One region of the Comamonas sp. UBA7528 genome, then DNA from elsewhere that is predicted to be linked to it. Evidence: riboswitches for the same ligand, from Rfam matches in the RefSeq annotation. Region 1 holds a riboswitch; the other holds the start of a gene.
The links. Region 1 has a riboswitch for glycine ahead of gcvT (glycine cleavage system aminomethyltransferase GcvT). Riboswitches for the same ligand answer to the same signal wherever they lie in the genome.

Region 1 (8,971 bases):
TGCTGCTGCGCTGCAGGCCGTCGGGGATCAGCGAGGGCGCGCCTTCGTCCATGGCCTCGACCGTTGGCAGGGCCTGGCCGTCCTGGGCGAAGATGCTCCAGAGCAGTTCCACATCGGCACGGGTGCTGGTTTCGTCCAGGCTGATGCACAGGTATTCGTTCCAGGCCTTGCGCAGGTTCACGCCCTGGGCGACGGCGCGCGCAGCGATGGCATCGGTCGCGCCCTGGGTGTGCAGTGCGATGGTGTCGAAGGCCGTGCCGTGGTGGCGGCTGGAATGGCCCAGCTGGGTCAGGCCGCGGCTGAGGATGGCCGTAAGGCGGGCCACGCGGCGGGCGATGCGCGCCAGGCCCTGGGGGCCGTGGTAGACGGCGTACATGCTGGCGATGACCGCCGGCAGCACCTGGGCCGTACAGATGTTGGAGGTGGCTTTTTCGCGGCGGATGTGTTGCTCGCGGGTCTGCAGCGCCAGGCGGTAGGCGGGTTTGCCGTGTACGTCCACGCTCACGCCGACCAGGCGGCCGGGCAGGGAGCGCTTGAATTCGTCGCGGCAGGCCATGAAGGCAGCGTGCGGGCCGCCCGCGCCCATGGGCATGCCAAAGCGCTGGGTGCTGCCGACCACGATGTCGGCGCCCATTTCGCCGGGCGGCGTCAGCAGGGTCAGGGCCAGCAGGTCGGTGGCGAAGATGGCTGCAGCCTGCTGGGCATGGATGGCCTGGACATCGGCCTTCCAGTCCACGATCCAGCCGCTGCTGGCAGGGTACTGGATCAGCGCGGCGAAGAAGTCACCCGCCAGCGCTGCCTCCCACTCCTCCTTGGAGTTGGCCACCACCACGGTGATGCCCAGCGGGGCGGCGCGGGTCTGCACCACCTCGATGGTCTGCGGGTGGGTGTCGCCCGCCACCACGAAGCGGTTGCTCTTCGATTTGACGGAACGCTTGGCCAGCGTCATGGCTTCGGCGGCGGCCGTGGCCTCGTCCAGCATGGAGGCGTTGGCGATGGGCATGCCGGTCAGGTCGGTGACCATGGTCTGGAAGTTGACCAGCGCCTCCATGCGGCCCTGGGAGATTTCGGCCTGGTAGGGCGTGTAGGCCGTGTACCAGGCGGGGTTCTCCAGGATGTTGCGCAGGATCACGCCCGGCGTGTGGGTGCCGTAGTAGCCCTGGCCGATAAAGCTTTTGAGCACGCGGTTCTGGCCCGCCAGTGCCTTCAGCTCTGCCAGCGCCTCGGCCTCGGTCACCGCGGCCGGCAGCTGCATGGCGCGGCTGCGGCGGATGGCCTTGGGCACGATGGAGTCGATCAGCGCAGCGCGCGAGGCTTCGCCGATCACGCTGAGCATGTGGGCTTCATCCTGCGCATCGATGCCGATATGGCGGGGCAGGAATTCGCTGTGGTTTTCCAGGGCGTGGAGCGATTCCACAGGGGCGGGGGCAGACATCAGCATGGAGGGGACCTATCTCAAAAGCTGGGGCGGTACGGCTGCGGGCTGGGCGTCAGGCGCCGGCCGCGAAGCTGTCGTAGGCGGTCTTGTCCATCAGGGCATCCAGTTGCGATGCATCGGACAGCTTGACCTTGAAGAACCAGCCGGCACCCAGCGGGTCGCTGTTGGCCAGGGAGGGGTCGTCGCGCAGGGCTTCGTTGATCTCGACGATCTCGCCGCTCACGGGCATGTAGACGTCGGCTGCGGCCTTGACGGATTCGACCACGCCGGCCACTTCGCCTTCATTGAAGGTGGTGCCCACAGCGGGCAGGTCGACGAACACCACATCGCCCAGCGCGTCCTGCGCGTGGACGGTGATGCCGACCACGGCGGCGTTGGTGTCGGCGGTGTTGATCCACTCGTGCTCTTTGGAAAACTTGATGCTCATGGGAAGCTCCGTTAGGTAAGTTCTGAAAAAGGGGCTGGTGCAGGCGGTGCACGCAGTGTTTGGGACAGGTCTGGCAGCACTGTAGCGGCCCGCGCACCGGCACCAGGGGTTGGCTGTGCCTTTTTTGTGGTGCGGGAGTCCGGCAGGGCCGTTCAGCCGCGGTGGTAGCGCGCGGGGACGAACGGGGTGGCCGACACCTTCATGGGCACCGGCTTGCCGCGCACCATGGCGAACAGTTCCGTGCCTTCGGCGGTGTAGTCGGGCTGCACATAGCCCAGGGCCACGGGCTGGTTCAGGCTGGGGCTGAGCAGGCCGCTGGTGATGTAGCCGACCTGCTGGCCGTCCATGTTCTCCAGCACGGCGGGCTCGCGCACCGGCACGCGCTCGGTGGCGATCAGGCCCACGCGCTTGCGCTGCACCAGCGCCGGGTTGTCCAGCTGGGCCAGCACGGTGTCGGCGCCCAGAAAGCCGCCCGCGCGGGCGCCGCCGGTGCGGCGCACCTTCTGGATGGCCCAGGTGAGGGCGGCTTCCACCGGCGTGGTCTTGTCGTCCATGTCGTTGCCGTACAGGCACAGGCCGGCTTCCAGGCGCAGCGAATTGCGTGCGCCCAGGCCGACGGGTTCCACCTCGGGCTGGGCCAGCAGCTTGCGGGCCAGGGCTTCGGCCTGGGTGCCCGGCACGGAGATTTCAAAGCCGTCTTCGCCGGTGTAGCCGCTGCGCGTGACGTAGCAGGCAATGCCGTCGATCTGCACCGCCATGCCGGTCATGAACACCAGACCCAGCACTTCGGGGGCCAGGCGGCCCAGGGCCGCAGCGGCCTGCGGGCCTTGCAGGGCCAGCAGGGCCTGTTCGGGCATGGGGATGACCTGGCAGCGGCTGCCGATGTGCTGCTGGATGTGGGCGATGTCGGCCACCTTGCAGGCGCCGTTGACGATGAGGAACAGGTCCTCGCCGCGGTTGACGAACATCAGGTCGTCCAGGATGCCGCCCTGGGCGTTGAGCAGCAGGCCGTAGCGCTGCTTGTGCAGGCCCAGGCCCTGTACGTCGACGGGCAGCAGGGTTTCCAGTGCGGCGGCGGCGTCGGGGCCCACCAGGCGCAGCTGGCCCATGTGGGAGACGTCGAACAGGCCGGCGGCGTCGCGGGTGTGGCGGTGTTCGGCCATCAGGCCGCTGGGGTATTGCACCGGCATGGCGTAGCCGGCAAAGGGAACCATGCGTGCCCCCAGCTCCAGGTGCAGGGCGTACAGCGGGGTGGTCAGCAGGTCGGTGGTGTCAGCGGTCATGGTGTCGCAGAGCAAAGCAAAAGAAATGCCGGCGGCCTGCGCCGCCTGCGCTTTGCCCTGTTGTCCGCTTTACCTGAGAGATTCACCCGCACCTTCCAGGCGTGGGGCTTGCTCCTTCGGTGGACGGGGTGCCGGCACCCGCGCCTCTCTCCAACAAGGTACGCCCGCGGTCGATGCGGCGGGCGGCTGCCAGTCCTTTTGCCTGAGCGTTCGGGGTTGCCCCTGCGCCTTCGGCGGCGCCGCTGGGCCTGCTGGCCGGGCGCGCTCTCCTGACGAATCCGCGCAGTATATCCGGGCCGATGGGCGGTGCCTACCCCGATGCATATGCATAGATGCAAACGATCTGATGCGCTCCCTATACTCGTGTACCAATTTCGATGGATTCAAGGAGACGAAGTTGGTCGACACACAGTTTTCCCCCGCGGGCGCAGCCCCTGTCCCGGCACCGCGTGCGGCGCTGACCCTGGGCGATACGCTGGCCTGGCCGGCGCGCTATCTGCCGCGCAAGGAGGCGCTGGTGGTGTCGGACGCGCAGGGCCGCCGCGCCTGGACCTATGCCGAGCTGGATGCCGAGGTGAACCGCCACGCCCATGGTCTGCAGCAGCTGGGCATAGGCCAGGGCGATGTGGTGGCCGCCTTTCTGTACAACACGCCGGCCTTTGTGTTCACCTTGCTGGCGACCGCGCGCCTGGGCGCCATCTTCAATCCCATCAACTACCGGCTGGCGGCGCAGGAGCTGGCGTTCATCCTGCAGGACGGCAGCGCCAAGGCGCTGGTGTTCGAGGATGAGGGCGCTGCTGTGGTCGAAAGGGCCAAGCTGCTGGTGCCCCAGGTGCAGCACTGGATCCACGCCGACCCGGGCGCCGCGCCGGCCTGTGCCACCGCGCAGCTGGCCGCGCTGGCGGCCGGCCAGCCCGCCACGGCGGTGGACGTGCGGGTGGACGAGGATGCGCCCTGCATCCTGATGTACACCAGCGGCACCACCGGCCGCCCCAAAGGTGTGCTGCACACCCACCGCAGCAAGCTGGCGCACAACGCCATGATGCACCAGGTGATGCAGTTCCGCCGTGAGGATGTGGGCCTGTCGGTGGCCCCGCTGAACCACACGGCCGAGCTGCACACCAGCTTTTTGCCGCGCCTGCAGGTGGGGGGCACCCTGGTGCTGCAGCGCCGCTTCGATGCCGCCGATGCGCTGCGCCTGGTGGAGGCGGAAAAAGTCACCTTCTTCTTTGCCGCGCCGACCATGGTCACCATGCTGCTGAACGACGCCACCCTGGGGCAGCGCGATCTGTCGTCGCTGCGGCTGGTGGAGTACGGCGGGGCCTCGATGGCGCCGCACCTGATCCGCGAGTGGACGCGCCAGGTGGGCTCGGGCCTGGTGCAGGTCTTCGGCACCACCGAAATGGGGCCGTGCATGTCGGTGCTGTACCCGCATGAGCAGCTCAGCCATGCCGGTTCGGCCGGCCTGCCGTCGCTGAACCACGATCTGCGGGTGGCGCGGGTGCGCGAAGACGGCGCCGCCACCGACCCGGCCGATGCCTGCGCGGTGGGCGAGGTGGGCGAGATCCTGGTGCGCGGCCCCTGCATGATGGCCGGCTACCTGAATCGCCCGGAGGCCAACGCCAAGGCGCTGGCCCATGGCTGGTACCACACCGGCGATCTGGGGCACCTGGACGCCGATGGCTATCTGTGGATCCGCGACCGCATCGACTACATGATCAATTCGGGGGCGGAGAACGTCTACCCGCGCGAGGTGGAGGACGCCCTGGTGGGGCACGCCGAGGTGCTGGAAGCGGCTGTGGTGGGCGAGAAGGACGCGCGCTGGGGCCAGGTGGTGGCGGCCTATGTGGTCGCCAAGCCGGGAACGGTGGTCACGGCCGCGGTGCTGGATGCGTTTTTGATGCAGGGGGACCGCCTGGCCAGCTACAAGCGCCCGCGCAGCTACCACTTTGTCGACAGCCTGCCCAAGACCACCAGCGGCAAGATCCAGAAGCATCTGCTGCGCCAGGCGGATCTGTGCGCAGCCTGAGAGAGTGAGGGTCTGAGGCCGAAGGGCTGAGCCCCCGGTCACACCTGCCGGGCAAGCCCCTGTCTGCCGCCGATGGCGGCGCGGGCAGGGGCTTGCCTGTTTCTAAAAGGAGAGCAGGCCGGGCCGCCGGGCGGTTGCCGGCGTCGCATGCGCTGCGGGCGCCCATAAAAAACGCGGCCGAAGCCGCGTTTTGGGGGCGCAGGTGCTGGCCAGCGGCACCGTGCCGGGTGCTTACTGCACCTTGGCCTTGGCGCGCAGACCGTCCTGGAACTGCATCAGCTTTTGCTGTTCCAGTTGCTGGGCGATCTGGGGCTTGACGTCGTCCAGCGCAGGCAGCTGGGCCTGGCGGGTTTCGATCACGCGGATCACGTGCCAGCCGAACTGGCTCTTGACCGGGGCGCTGGTCATTTCACCCTTGTTCAGCTTGAGCATGGCTTCGCTGAATTCGGGCACGTAGTTGCCGGGGTTGGCCCAGCCCAGGTCGCCGCCTTGGGCGCCGGATCCGGGATCCTTGGATTCCTTCTTGGCGATGTCTTCGAACTTCTTGCCGCCGTTCACTTCGGCAATGATGGCCTTGGCGCGGTCTTCGGAGTCCACCAGGATGTGGGCTGCGTGGTATTCCTTGCCTTCGTTGGCAGCGGCGAACTTGTCGTATTCGGCCTTGATTTCGGCGTCGGTGACGGGGTTCTTCTTCTGGAAGTCGGCGAACAGTTCGCGGATCAGAATGGTCTCGCGGGCCAGTTCCATCTGCTGGCGGTATTCGGGCGAAGCAGCCAGGCCGCGGCGGCCGGCTTCCTGCAGGAAGATTTCGCGGGCGATCACTTCTTCCTTGATCTGCTCATCCATTTCTGCCGGCACGGGGCGGCCGGAGCGCTCCAGCTGTTGCTTCAGAACGTCTGCGCGCGCCTTGGGCACAGGCTTGCCGTTGACGATGGCCAGGTTCTGGGCGGTTGCCGAGAAGGCCATCGTGCCCAACAGGGCGGCTGCCACAAGGCTGGACAAGAGCTGTTTTTTCATGCGGGATCCAAAAAGGAAAATAGGTGAGCCCACCGGCCAGCAGTGCAGCGGGACTTGAACAGAGGGTTGCTGGCGCTTACAACACTTCGATCGCCAGGGCATGCAGGCCCTGGTCGATGAAATCTTGCAGGGAATCATACACAAGCCTATGGCGTGCCACGCGCGGTTTGCCGTCAAACAGCGGGCTGGCCACGCGCACCCGGAAATGGGTGCCAAAGCCGGTGCCGTTGGCGCCGGCGTGACCGGCGTGCTGGTGGCTTTCGTCGATCACTTCCAGCTGCGTCGGGGACAGCACTTCGCGCAGCCGCGCTTCGAGGGCGGCTGCGGTGATGGGCTGGGCGCTCATGGCTGGCGGTCCTGGGTCTGCTGGGCATCGGCGCCGGGCAGGGCCGCGTCGTCGCCGCCGGCTTCCTTCATGTGGCGGCTCAGGTACACGGCCTGGGCCAGCACGAACACCAGCATCAGCCCCATGCCGCCAAACAGCTTGAAGTTGACCCAGGTGTCGGTGTCGAAGTTGTAGGCCACCCACAGGTTGAGCACGCCCATGACGGCGAAGAAGCCGGTCCAGCTCCAGTTCATGGTGCGCCAGGCCGCTTCGGGCAGCTGCATCTGGGCGCCCATCAGGCTTTTGAGCAGGTTCTTCTTGAAGAACAGCTGGCCCACCAGCAGGGCGCCACCCATCAGCCAGTACAGCACGGTGGGCTTCCACTTGATGAAATTCTCGTCGTGCGCGAGCAGCGTGGCGCCGCCGAACAGCACGATCACGCCCAGGCTGACCCATTGCATGGGTTCCACCTTGCCGGTCTTGTAGCGCAGATAGCCGATCTGCAGCACGGTGGCGATGATGGCCACCGCCGTGGCGGTGTAGATACCCCAGACCTTGTAGGCCACAAAGAACAGGATGATGGGGAAGAAATCGAGCAGAAATTTCATGTAACGGTGCGGACAGCCACTGCGGGCCGGGTGCGAAAGAGCGCAGCATGCCATATCCGAAAAACCCCGCAGACAAGGGTTGCTGCCGGGGCGGCAGGTTCCGGATGGACGGCCGGGGCCACGGGCGGCCTGCCGCCGTGGCTGCCGCAGGGCCCGGCGGTGCCCCATGCCCCCCGGTCGCCCTGGCGGGCGGGCCTGCCGGCGGCATGCGGGGGGGCGCTGGCGGCGCGCCTAGCTGTGGCCGCCCTGGGCCTGGCGGTGGCCGCCGTCGGTGCGGCTGGGCGTGTCGTCGGGCGAGGTGGGGGCGGCCACCTCGCCCGGCGCCTGGCTGCCGTTGTCGACCACGCCGGTGGGGCTGGGCGGCGGGGCGTCGCCCAGGAAGTCCAGCGAGGCGGAGTTCATGCAGTAGCGCAGGCCGGTGGGCAGCGGGCCGTCTTCAAACACATGGCCCAGGTGGGCGCCGCAGCGGCTGCAGACGGTTTCGGTGCGCACCATGCCGTGGCTGCGGTCCACGATCTCGGTGATGGCGCCGGGCACGGCCTTCCAGAAGCTGGGCCAGCCGCAGCCGGCGTCGAACTTGGTGTCGGAGTCGAACAGCTTGGCGCCGCAGCAGACGCAGTGGTAGCTGCCATCGGCCCAGTACTGCTCGTATTTGCCGGTAAAGGCGCGTTCGGTGGCGGCGTGGCGGGTGACTTCGAAGGCCACCGGTTCGGCGTTCTTGGACTGCAGCAGGGCCTGCCACTCGGCGCTGGTCTTCTGGATGGGATAGGTCATGAGGAGCAACTGATGGAGATGGAGGAAGCCCAGTCGGGCGGGAAGCCGGCCCAGTCATTGTGCGTCGGGTGGGCGTCGTACGGTGCGGCCAGCACGGCCTGCAATTGTTGCAGCACGCCGGTGTCACCGGCCTGGGCGGCGCGGATGGCGGTTTCGCCCAGGTGGTTGCGCAGCACAAAACGGGGGTTGGCCCGCTGCATGGCCGCGGCATCCGGCGCGCCGCCGGAAGCCGCGAGCAGTGCCTGGTAGGAGGGCAGCCAGCGCTGCCAGGCCGCGCCGTCCACAAACAGATCCTGCACCGCATCGTACTGCCCGGTTGCGGCCGCGTCGGACAAGCGGCGCCAGAAGATGGGGTAGTCTACTTTTTCCGCGGCCAGTAGCTGCAGCAGCTGGCCCACCACGGGCGTAGCGGGGTCGGCCTCTTCGGGCGTGGCGGCGGCGGTGCCGGTCTGCGCCAGGGGCGGCAGGCCCAGCTTGCGGCGCATCAGCGCGGCAAAGGCGGCGGAGAAGTGCGGGCGGTAGGCCTCGATGGCGGCGACGGTGGTGTCTTCTTCCCCGATCAGCGGGTGAAGGGCCTGGCCCAGGCAGAACAGGTTCCAGTACGCCACCTGCGGCTGCTGGCGGAAGGCGTAGCGGCCCTGGGTGTCGCTGTGGTTGCAGATGTGGTCGGGGTCGAACCCGTCCAGAAACTGGAACGGGCCGTAGTCGATCGTCAGGCCCAGGATGGACATGTTGTCGGTGTTCATCACGCCGTGGCAAAAGCCCACGGCCTGCCAGTGGGCCAGCATCTCGGCCGTGCGCTCGGCCACGGTGCGCAGCAGGGCGGCGTAGGGGTTGCCGGGCGCGGTGCGGCAGGCGGGGTAGTAGCGGTCGATCACGTAATCGGCCAGCTGGCGCAGCTCGGCTTCCTGGCCGCGTGCGGCAAAGTGTTCGAAGTGGCCGAAGCGGATGAAGCTGGGCGCGACGCGGCAGACCACGGCGGCGGTCTCCACCTCTTCACGGTAGATGGAGGCCGGGCTGCCGGTCAGGCTGAGCGCGCGCGTGGTGGGGATGCCCAGGGCGTGCATGGC
Region 2 (8,971 bases), on a different contig from region 1:
GCGCTTTTGCCAGTCGGCCGCCACCAGGCCGCCGTTCTTGACCAGCGCGTCCACGTCCGGAGCCAGGCCCAGCGTCACCACGTCGGCATCCAGGCCGTCGATCACCGAGCGGGCCTGCTTGCCCGAGCCGCCGTGCGACTGCTTGATCGTCACATCCTGGCCGGCCTTGGCCTTCCAGTACTTGGCGAAGGCCTGGTTGTATTGCACGTACAGTTCGCGCGTCGGGTCATAGGAGACATTCAGCAGGGTCACCTGCTGCTGGGCCAGAGCGGGGAGAGCCGGCAGAGCGCCGAGGGTCAAGCCGGTCAAAAGGCTGGCAAGCAGGGGAAACTTGATAAAGTGGCGGCGATTTGTCATTGAGGGTCTCGGTGATTCTGGTTGCGTTGTCAAACGGCTTCTCGCTCCGTTGCTGTGCATTCTGGAATGCCGCCCTCAAAACTGAAACAAATAAGATTTCAGTTTGTTATTACCAAAACATCCGTAGACAGGATTTCCCCCATGGCACGTACCGTTCACTGCATCAAGCTCGGCCAAGACGCTGAAGGCCTGGACTTTCCGCCCTACCCCGGCGAGCTGGGCAAGCGCATTTTCGAAAGCGTGAGCAAGCAAGCCTGGGCCGACTGGCTCAAGCACCAGACCATGCTGGTCAACGAAAACCGCCTGAACCTGGCCGATGCCCGCGCTCGCCAGTACCTGGCCCGCCAGATGGAAAACCATTTCTTCGGTGCTGGCGCCGACGCCGCAGCCGGCTTTGTGCCGCCCCCCAGCGCGCAGTAATTGCCGCTTGCGCACGCGGTGCTGAGGGCACCGCGTGAAGACCCGCCCCAGCGCTCCAGGCCCTGGGGCTTTCTTTTGCCCGCCGCACCCGCAAGCAGCTTCCCCCGCACCAACGCCCCTGCGGCCTCTGCGCTGTACAAAAGCGCCTAGAATCGCCGCTTTCTGCGGGAGAGCGAGGCGGCTGTACAGCCGGCCTCCGCCGAAGGCGCAAACTCCCATAATCGCTCAGGCCGACGTACCGCAGCAAAGATTCGCCAACTGGAGAGCAGCCCGTGCCCACCCGGCCCGGCTCACCGAAGGGGCAAGTGCCGCAGCACCGGGCTGCGCGCACGCAACTCTCAGGTACAAAGGACAGCGGGAGAGGCGCACCAGACCATGGACAGCATCCATGCCTGGTTTTTTCACGTATGGGTCCGCCATGCTTCCATCTGTTTCGCTGCTGGAATCGTTCCAGCTGTCCAACCTCACCGCCATGCTGGTGATCTACCTAATCGCCATCACGGCCGAAGCCATGTCCGGGGCACTGGCGGCAGGCCGCCGCAACATGGACATCTTTGGTGTGGTGGTGATCGCCTTCGTCACGGCACTGGGTGGCGGCACCATCCGCGACATGGTGCTGGGCCACTACCCCATTGGCTGGACGCAACACCCCGAATATGTGTACCTGGTGATTTCCGCCGGCCTGCTGACCACGGTGGTGGCACGCTACATGATCCACCTCAAGCAGGTGTTTCTGCTGCTGGATGCCATGGGCCTGATCGCCTTTTCGCTAATAGGCTGCAACGTGGCGCTGGAGCTGGGTTACCCCGGCGTGGTGGTGGTGATGGCCGGTATGATTACCGGCATCAGCGGCGGCATTCTGCGCGACGTGCTGTGCAACCAGGTGCCGGTGGTCTTCCGCCGCGAGCTGTATGCCAGCGTGTCCCTGGCCGTCTGCCTGCTGTTCCTGGGCCTGCGCGCGCTGGATGTCAGCTCCAACATCAGCACCCTGGTGTGCTTTGCAGGCGGGCTGCTGTTCCGGCTGGCGGCCATCCGCTTTCACTGGCGGCTGCCCACGTTTTCCTACCAGCAGCGCTGGGAGTGAGCGGATCCCGGCGGCGCGGCGTACCGCCGCTGGGGCGCGCGCCCTGCCCGGCCGATCCTGCGCCGTGCAGGTGCTGCCGCACCATCGTCCTACTCCTCTGAACCCTGCCTCCCATGTCCGAACCGATTGCCTGGCTGCCCGATGGCACCCCCTACAGCCCCCGTTTTGAGGACCGCTACCACAGCGAACTCGGGGGACTGAATCAGGCGCGCCAGGTATTCCTTGCAGGCTGCGGCCTGCCTGCGGCCTGGGCCGACCAGGCGCAATGGCGCGTGCTGGAAACCGGCTTTGGCATGGGCCTGAACTTTCTGGTGACCTGGGCGGCCTGGAAGGCCGATCCGCAGCGCCCGCGCATGCTGCATTTCACATCGGTCGAGGCCTACCCGGTCAGCGCCGACGACCTGCTGCGCGCTGCCCCCACTGATCCCCTGCTGCGCCCGCTGGCCGAACAGCTGGCCGCACGCTTTTACGGCCTGCTGCCGGGCGTACACCGCCTGGGCTTTGAAGATGGCCGCGTGCAGCTGACGCTGTGGATTGGCGATGCCCAGGCCATGCTGCGCCAGCAGACCACGGTGGCCGACAGCATCTACCTGGACGGTTTCAGCCCCAGCACCAACCCCGGCATCTGGGATGCCCACACCCTCAAGGCCCTGGCCCGCCACTGCCGGCGCGGCACGCAACTGGCCACCTGGACCATTGCGCGTGCGGTGCGCGACCAGCTGGCGCAATGCGGCTTTGAAGTGCGCAAAGTGCCCGGCGTGCCCCCCAAGCGCGACAACCTGCAGGCCCGCTTCAACCCGGCCTGGGAACCGCGCGTGCGCGCCCAGGCCGGCCCGCCGCCGGTGACCCAGGCTGGCACGGCCCTGGTGGTGGGCGCTGGCCTGGCCGGCAGTGCAGCCGCCCATAGCCTGGCGCTGCGCGGCTGGCAGGTGCAGGTGCTGGTGGCCGGTGACGGCCCGGCGGACGGCGCCTCCGGCCTGCCCGCCGGCCTGTTCTGCCCCCATGTGTCACCCGATGACAGCGTGCTTTCGCGCCTGTCACGCAACGGGGTGCGCCAGACGCTGCAGCGCCTGCGCGACCTGTGCCAGGAAGGCTCGGACTGGGGCCACAGCGGCGTGCTGGAGCATTGCACCGATGGCGGCACCGGCCTGCCGGCCAGCTGGGCCGGCGGACCGGGCGACGACTGGAGCCACCCCGCCAGCGCCACCCAGTTGGCCCAGGCCGGCCTGCCGCCGGACACCGTGGCCTGCTGGCACCAGCAAGCGGGCTGGGTGCGCCCGGCCCAGCTGGTGCACGCCCAGCTGAAGCACCCGCAGATCCGTGTGCAGGCGCATGCCGTGGTGACCCGCCTGCAGCGCAGCACAGCTGGCCGCTGGCAGGCGCTGGACGCCGACGGCCACCTGCTGGCCGAGGCCGACCTGGCGATACTGGCCTGCGGCCCCGCCACGGCAGAACTGCTGCCACCCCACCAGCATTGGCAACTGCAGCCCATTCGCGGGCAGATCAGCTGGGGGCCGCACACCGCAGACAACGCCAGCGCCCTGCCGCCCTTCCCGGTCAACGGCAATGGCAATCTGGTCACCCACATTCCACAACCGCAAGACCCGCAGCACGGCGAAACCTGGGTCATGGGCTCCACCTTCGAACGCGACGTGACCGAAATGCCCATCTCCGCTGCCGACCAGGCGGCCGCCCACGCGGTGAACCACGGCAAGCTCTCCACGCTGCTGCCCGCCACCGGAGCCGCCATGGCCCCCTGGTTCAACCCGCAGGAGGCCCGCTGCCGCCCCACCTGGGGCCGGGTGCGGGTAGCCAGCCACGACCGGCTGCCGATCGTGGGCCCGGTAGGAACTACACACGGGGCGGCCTCTGCGGCCTCGGTCGCAGACCCGGCCAAAACAGAAGAGAACACAGGGAACACCGAGGACGCACTGTCGGGCCTGTGGGCACTCACCGCCCTGGGCGCGCGCGGGCTGACACTGTCCATCCTCTGCGGCGAACTGCTGGCCGCACGCCTGCACGGCGAACCGCTGCCGCTGGACGCCAAGCTGGCGCTGCACCTGGGGACGGAGCGGCTGCAGCGGCGCGGCTGAACAGAGGGTGTAAGAACGCCCCGACTGACACGCGGCTTCAGCGCACCTGCACTGCCAGAGCACGGTGTGGGGACACAGGGAGAAAGCGTTTCAGCGCAGGTCCTCGGGCATTAGCGCACCAAAGTGCTTTTGCCGAACAGGCTTTCCACCAGATCCACCACCAGCTCGGCCGTCTGGTTGCGGATGTCCAGCGCCGGGTTGAGCTCCACAATGTCCAGCGATGCCATGCGACCGGTGTCCGCAATCATTTCCATGCACAGCTGGGCTTCGCGGTAGTTCGGGCCACCGCGTACGGTGGTGCCGGTGCCGGGAGCGATGTCGGGGTCCAGAAAGTCCACATCAAAACTGAGGTGCAGATGCACATCGGCGCCTTCAGGCCCTTCCAGTCCGGCCAGGGCCTGCTGCATCACGGCACGCATGCCCTGCTCGTCGATGGCACGCATGTCGAACACTTCCAGCCCCAGGCGCTGGATCATGCGCTTTTCCACCTCGTCCACGCTGCGCAGGCCGATCTGGCAGATGTCTGGCCCCTGCAGCGCGGGCGTGAATCCGGCCATACCCGACAGCGGTGCCGGGCCGTGGCCGCACAGGCTGGCCACGGGCATACCGTGCAGATTGCCGGTGGGACTGATGTCGGGCAGGTTGCAGTCGGCATGGGCATCCAGCCACAGCACGCGCAGGCGCTTGCCGGTGGTGCGGCAGTGGCGCGCCACAGCGCTGATGGAGCCGGTGGCCAATGTGTGGTCGCCGCCCAGCATGATCGGCATGCGCCCGGCCTGCAGCTGCGCCAGCACGGTGTCGTGCGTGGCCTGGTTCCAGGCCACGCATTCGGCGTAGTTGCGCAGGCCTTGCGCATCGCGCGCGCCACGCGGATTGGGGGGGCCGGCCAGGTTGCCGATGTCCTGCACATCCACACCAAAATGCGCCAATGCCGGGCCCAGCTGGGCCACGCGCAGCGCATCCGGCCCCATGGCAGCGCCCAGGCGGCCAGCGCCAACATCGGTTGGCACGCCAATCAATGTCACGGCCTTGTGCACCTGCATGGCCAACTCTTCTTTCTGAAGCATTTCTGTCCTCACGCTACTTTGTGCCAGGCAGCACGGTCCGCGGACGGCAGTGCTGTCTGGTGCGTATCCTCACCCTGGCGCAGCAGGGCAAACAAATCCTTGGGGTCCGCCAGCGCGGGCACCAGCTCGAGCTGCGACAGCAGCCCCGCCTCCCGGCCCAGGCCCTGCATGGTGCGCAGAGCGGAATAATCTTCCAGCGCAAAGCCCACGGAATCAAACAGGGTGATCTGGGCGTCCGACACCCGGCCGGGAGCAACACCAGTTAGCACCCGCCAGAACTCGGTCACGGCAAAGTCGGCCGGCATCTGCTGCAACTCCCCCTCCAGCCGGGTCTGGGGTTCGTATTCGACAAAGACGCTGCTGCGCCGCAGCACTTCGGCGTCCAGTTCGGTCTTGCCGGGGCAATCCCCACCCACAGCGTTGATGTGCATGCCCGGCGCCAGTGTGCTGGCGTCCAGCACCACGGCGTTGCGCTTGTCTGCGGTGACGGTAGTCACCACGTCGGCCCCCTGCACAGCCGCATGCACGCTGTCCGCGATCTGCACATCAGCCCCATACCGGGCAGCAAACGGTGCCAGATTGCGCTGCAGTTTGGCGCTGGCGGCACGGTCCACATCGAACAGCCGCAGTTCGCGCACCCCCAGCTGGTCCATGAAGGCCAGGGCCTGGAATTCGCTTTGCGCCCCATTGCCGATGAGCGCCATGCGGCGGCTGCCGGCCCGTGCCAGCTTGCGCGCCACCATGGCCGAGGTGGCAGCGGTGCGCAAGGCTGTGGTCAACGTCAGCTCACTGACAAAGCGCGGCATGCCGGTGACCACATCGGCCAGTGCGCCAAAAGCCATCACCGTGGGCAGGCCGTGCTGGGTGTTGACCGGGTGGCCGTTGACGTATTTGAAGGCGTAATCGCGTGCATCGGCCACGGGCATGAGCTCGATCACGCCCTGCGCGGAATGGGCTGCCGTGCGTGCGGTCTTGTCAAAGTCGTTCCAGCGGGTGAAGTCGGCCTCCACTGCTTCGCTGATGCGGCGCAGGCATTCGACCACGCCAACGCGTGCGACCAGGCGGGCGGCATCGGTGGCGCTCAGGAAATCGGTGTGCACCTGGGCGCTCGGCAGGCGGTGTAAAGAGGACAGTGCGGTCATGAAATTGCCTCCGGCAAAGCAGCACCCAGGGTGCGCGGAAGAGATGGCATGAGCGTGACACAGGCTGGCGGCAATTCATATCGCCAAAAACTATTCAAAATCGGCAAAAATCTGCCATATCGCTAGCTATCGTTGCCACTATGTCCAATCTGGATCAGATCGACCAGCGCCTGATTGCCCTGCTGCGCCACAACGCCCGTGAAAGCGTGGCCACCTTGGCAGCACGGCTGAACGTCTCACGCGGCACGGTGACCAACCGTCTGCGCCGCCTGGAAGACGAGGGCGTGATCGTGGGCTACACGCTACGCCTCAAGCCCGAAGCAGAAACAGGCGGCCTCCAAGCCTGGATGAGCATTGCCATCGAAGGCAATGACGCACGCCGGGTGACCGCCTCATTGCTGGGCGAACCTGCCGTGCAGGCCCTGCACGCCACCAACGGCCAGTGGGACCTGTTGGCCGAACTGCAGGTGGCCACCCTGCCCGAGCTGGCGCGGGCGCTGGAACGCATCCGCCTGATCAAGGGCATCAGCCACTCTGAAACCAGCATCCACCTGGAGACGCTGCGGACCACGACCAACACTGCGCCATCAGCACAAAAAGATAGCTGACTGAGGGGCTGCACCAAATTTTTCCACGCAAAATGATCTGCAGAACCATACCAACAGTGCACAGCAAGCTCCTGTTTTCATAAGTTTTCCATTCCATACACCCCATGTACATCGCTCTCAAACATTCCCACATGCTGCTGGCCGTGCTGACCTTGCTGTGCGCCCTGCTGTTCACCGCACTGGCCTGGAAGCAGCTGCCCGCGCGCAAGGCCACGCTCAGCTATGTTTTTACCCGGGTCTTTGGCGGCCTGGCTGCGCTGACCGGCCTGGCCGTCACCTTTGTCGGCCCCTGGCAGCAGATGATGTATCCCTACATCGGCCTGATCCTGTACGTGGTGCACGGCGTGTGCTGCGGTATCGCCAAACGACAGCTGACGGCGCCCAACCCTAGCACCCGCCGCCTGGTGCTGGTGCTGCAGCTGGTGTTTCTGCTGGCTGCGGCCGCCATCATGGGCGCCAAGCCGTTCTGAGCGCCGGGCCCACACCGACCGGCATGCCGGGCCACCGCCTTGCCCGGCCCTATGTGCCGCCAGCAGCGTCACGCCTCGTCCGGTCGTCTTGACCATCCGCATCCAGTTGGCCGGCACATGCAGGCCGCCCAAGAAGCCCCTATCTGCCCACCCAGCCCGCCTTGCGCGGGCTTTTTTGCACCGCTTGTCAGCGCCGGTCGGCGTGCACGACAGTTCTATATACACAAACCGATATACATGAAGGAGAAAACAATAGTTTGTTTCCATATAAGCTTTCTCTACAGTGCGGCCCCATAGAGCCAGGCCGGCATTGCATGCACGGCCCGTGCCCCCCACGCAAGCACCGTAGCCATGTACCAATACACCGACTTCGACAAAGCCTTCGTCCAGCAGCGCGCTGACCAGTTCCGAGACCAGCTGGAACGCTGGCAAAGCGGCAAGCTTCCGGAAGACGATTTCCGCCCGCTGCGCCTGCAAAACGGCTGGTACGTGCAGCGCTACGCCCCCATGCTGCGTGTGGCCGTGCCCTACGGGGAAATCAACTCCGACCAGATCCGCGTGCTGGCCCGTGTCGCCCGCGAATACGACGAGCCCGAAGCCGCCGTGTTCAAAGCCGCCATGGAAGGCCAGGGCAAGCTGGGCACGACCTTCCTGCCCACGCACTGCGCCCACTTCACCACGCGCACCAATGTGCAGTTCAACTGGATCCCGCTGTCCAAGGCCGCCGATGTGATGGACCTGCTGGCTTCCGTGAACCTGCACGGCATCCAGACCAGCGGCAACTGCATCCGCAACACCACCACCGACGCACTGGCCGGCATTGCGCCCGACGAGGCGGTTGACCCCCGCCCCTACGCTGAAATTCTGCGCCAGTGGACCACGCTGCATCCGGAATTCGCCTTCCTGCCGCGCAAGTTCAAGATCGCCATCACCGGAGCCGCCGAAGACCGTGCTGCCACCGGCTGGCACGATGTGGGCCTGCATGTGCTCAAGAACGCGGCCGGCGAAGTGGGCTTCCGGGTCTTTGTGGGTGGCGGCATGGGCCGCACGCCGGTGATCGGTACGGTGATCCGTGAGTTCCTGCCCTGGAACCAGATCATGAACTACATCGAGGCCATCGTGCGTGTCTACAACGAGCTGGGCCGCCGTGACAACAAGTACAAGGCCCGCATCAAGATTCTGGTCAAGGCCGAAGGCCAGGCCTATATCGATGCGGTGGAAGAGGAATTCCGCCAGATCGTGGAAGTCGATGGCGGCCCCCACACCGTGCCACAGGCGGAATTCGATCGCGTGGCCGCCATGTTCACCACGCCCGCACTGCCCACCGTGGCCGACGCCGCGGCCGATGAACAGGCCCTGATTGACCAGGCCGCGCAAGAGCCCGCTTTTGCGCGCTGGATCAGCCGCAACGTCCACGCCCACAAGCTGGCCGGCCTGCGCGCCGTGACGCTGTCCTTCAAGCGCACCGGCCAGGCCCCGGGCGATGCCACCGGCGACCAGCTGGATGCCCTGGCCCAGCTGGTGGACCGCTTCTCTGCCGGCGAAGCCCGTGTGACCCACGACCAGAACGTGATGCTGCCCTGGGTGCAGGTCAGCCAGTTGCACGCACTGTGGCAGGCGGCCAGGTCCCTGGGTCTGGCCAGCACCAATGTGGCACTGCTGACCGACATGATCGCCTGCCCCGGTGGCGACTTCTGCGCCCTGGCCAATGCCCGCAGCCTGCCGATTGC

Region 2: linked by a shared signal. The riboswitch ahead of B3349_RS02925 (trimeric intracellular cation channel family protein) and the one ahead of gcvT (glycine cleavage system aminomethyltransferase GcvT) in region 1 are both predicted to bind glycine.

Annotation. Positions count from the first base shown of each region.
Region 1 is NZ_DLMU01000009.1:344,171-353,141, reverse strand. It holds gene gcvP (aminomethyl-transferring glycine dehydrogenase) at 1-1,441, opposite strand, end outside; gene gcvH (glycine cleavage system protein GcvH) at 1,491-1,865, opposite strand; gene gcvT (glycine cleavage system aminomethyltransferase GcvT) at 2,018-3,148, opposite strand; glycine riboswitch at 3,199-3,312, opposite strand; glycine riboswitch at 3,338-3,426, opposite strand; gene B3349_RS12635 (fatty acid--CoA ligase) at 3,606-5,177, shown strand; gene B3349_RS12630 (peptidylprolyl isomerase) at 5,409-6,194, opposite strand; gene B3349_RS12625 (BolA family protein) at 6,271-6,540, opposite strand; gene B3349_RS12620 (septation protein A) at 6,537-7,127, opposite strand; partial or broken gene msrB (peptide-methionine (R)-S-oxide reductase MsrB) at 7,497-7,901, opposite strand; gene B3349_RS12610 (protein adenylyltransferase SelO) at 7,898-8,971, opposite strand, start outside.
Region 2 is NZ_DLMU01000002.1:221,249-230,219, reverse strand. It holds gene B3349_RS02935 (sulfate ABC transporter substrate-binding protein) at 1-357, opposite strand, end outside; gene B3349_RS02930 (oxidative damage protection protein) at 499-777, shown strand; glycine riboswitch at 933-1,028, shown strand; gene B3349_RS02925 (trimeric intracellular cation channel family protein) at 1,196-1,861, shown strand; gene mnmC (bifunctional tRNA (5-methylaminomethyl-2-thiouridine)(34)-methyltransferase MnmC2/FAD-dependent 5-carboxymethylaminomethyl-2-thiouridine(34) oxidoreductase MnmC1) at 1,975-3,954, shown strand; gene rocF (arginase) at 4,065-5,021, opposite strand; gene ocd (ornithine cyclodeaminase) at 5,030-6,163, opposite strand; gene B3349_RS02905 (Lrp/AsnC family transcriptional regulator) at 6,313-6,771, shown strand; gene B3349_RS02900 (hypothetical protein) at 6,876-7,241, shown strand; gene B3349_RS02895 (nitrite/sulfite reductase) at 7,593-8,971, shown strand, end outside.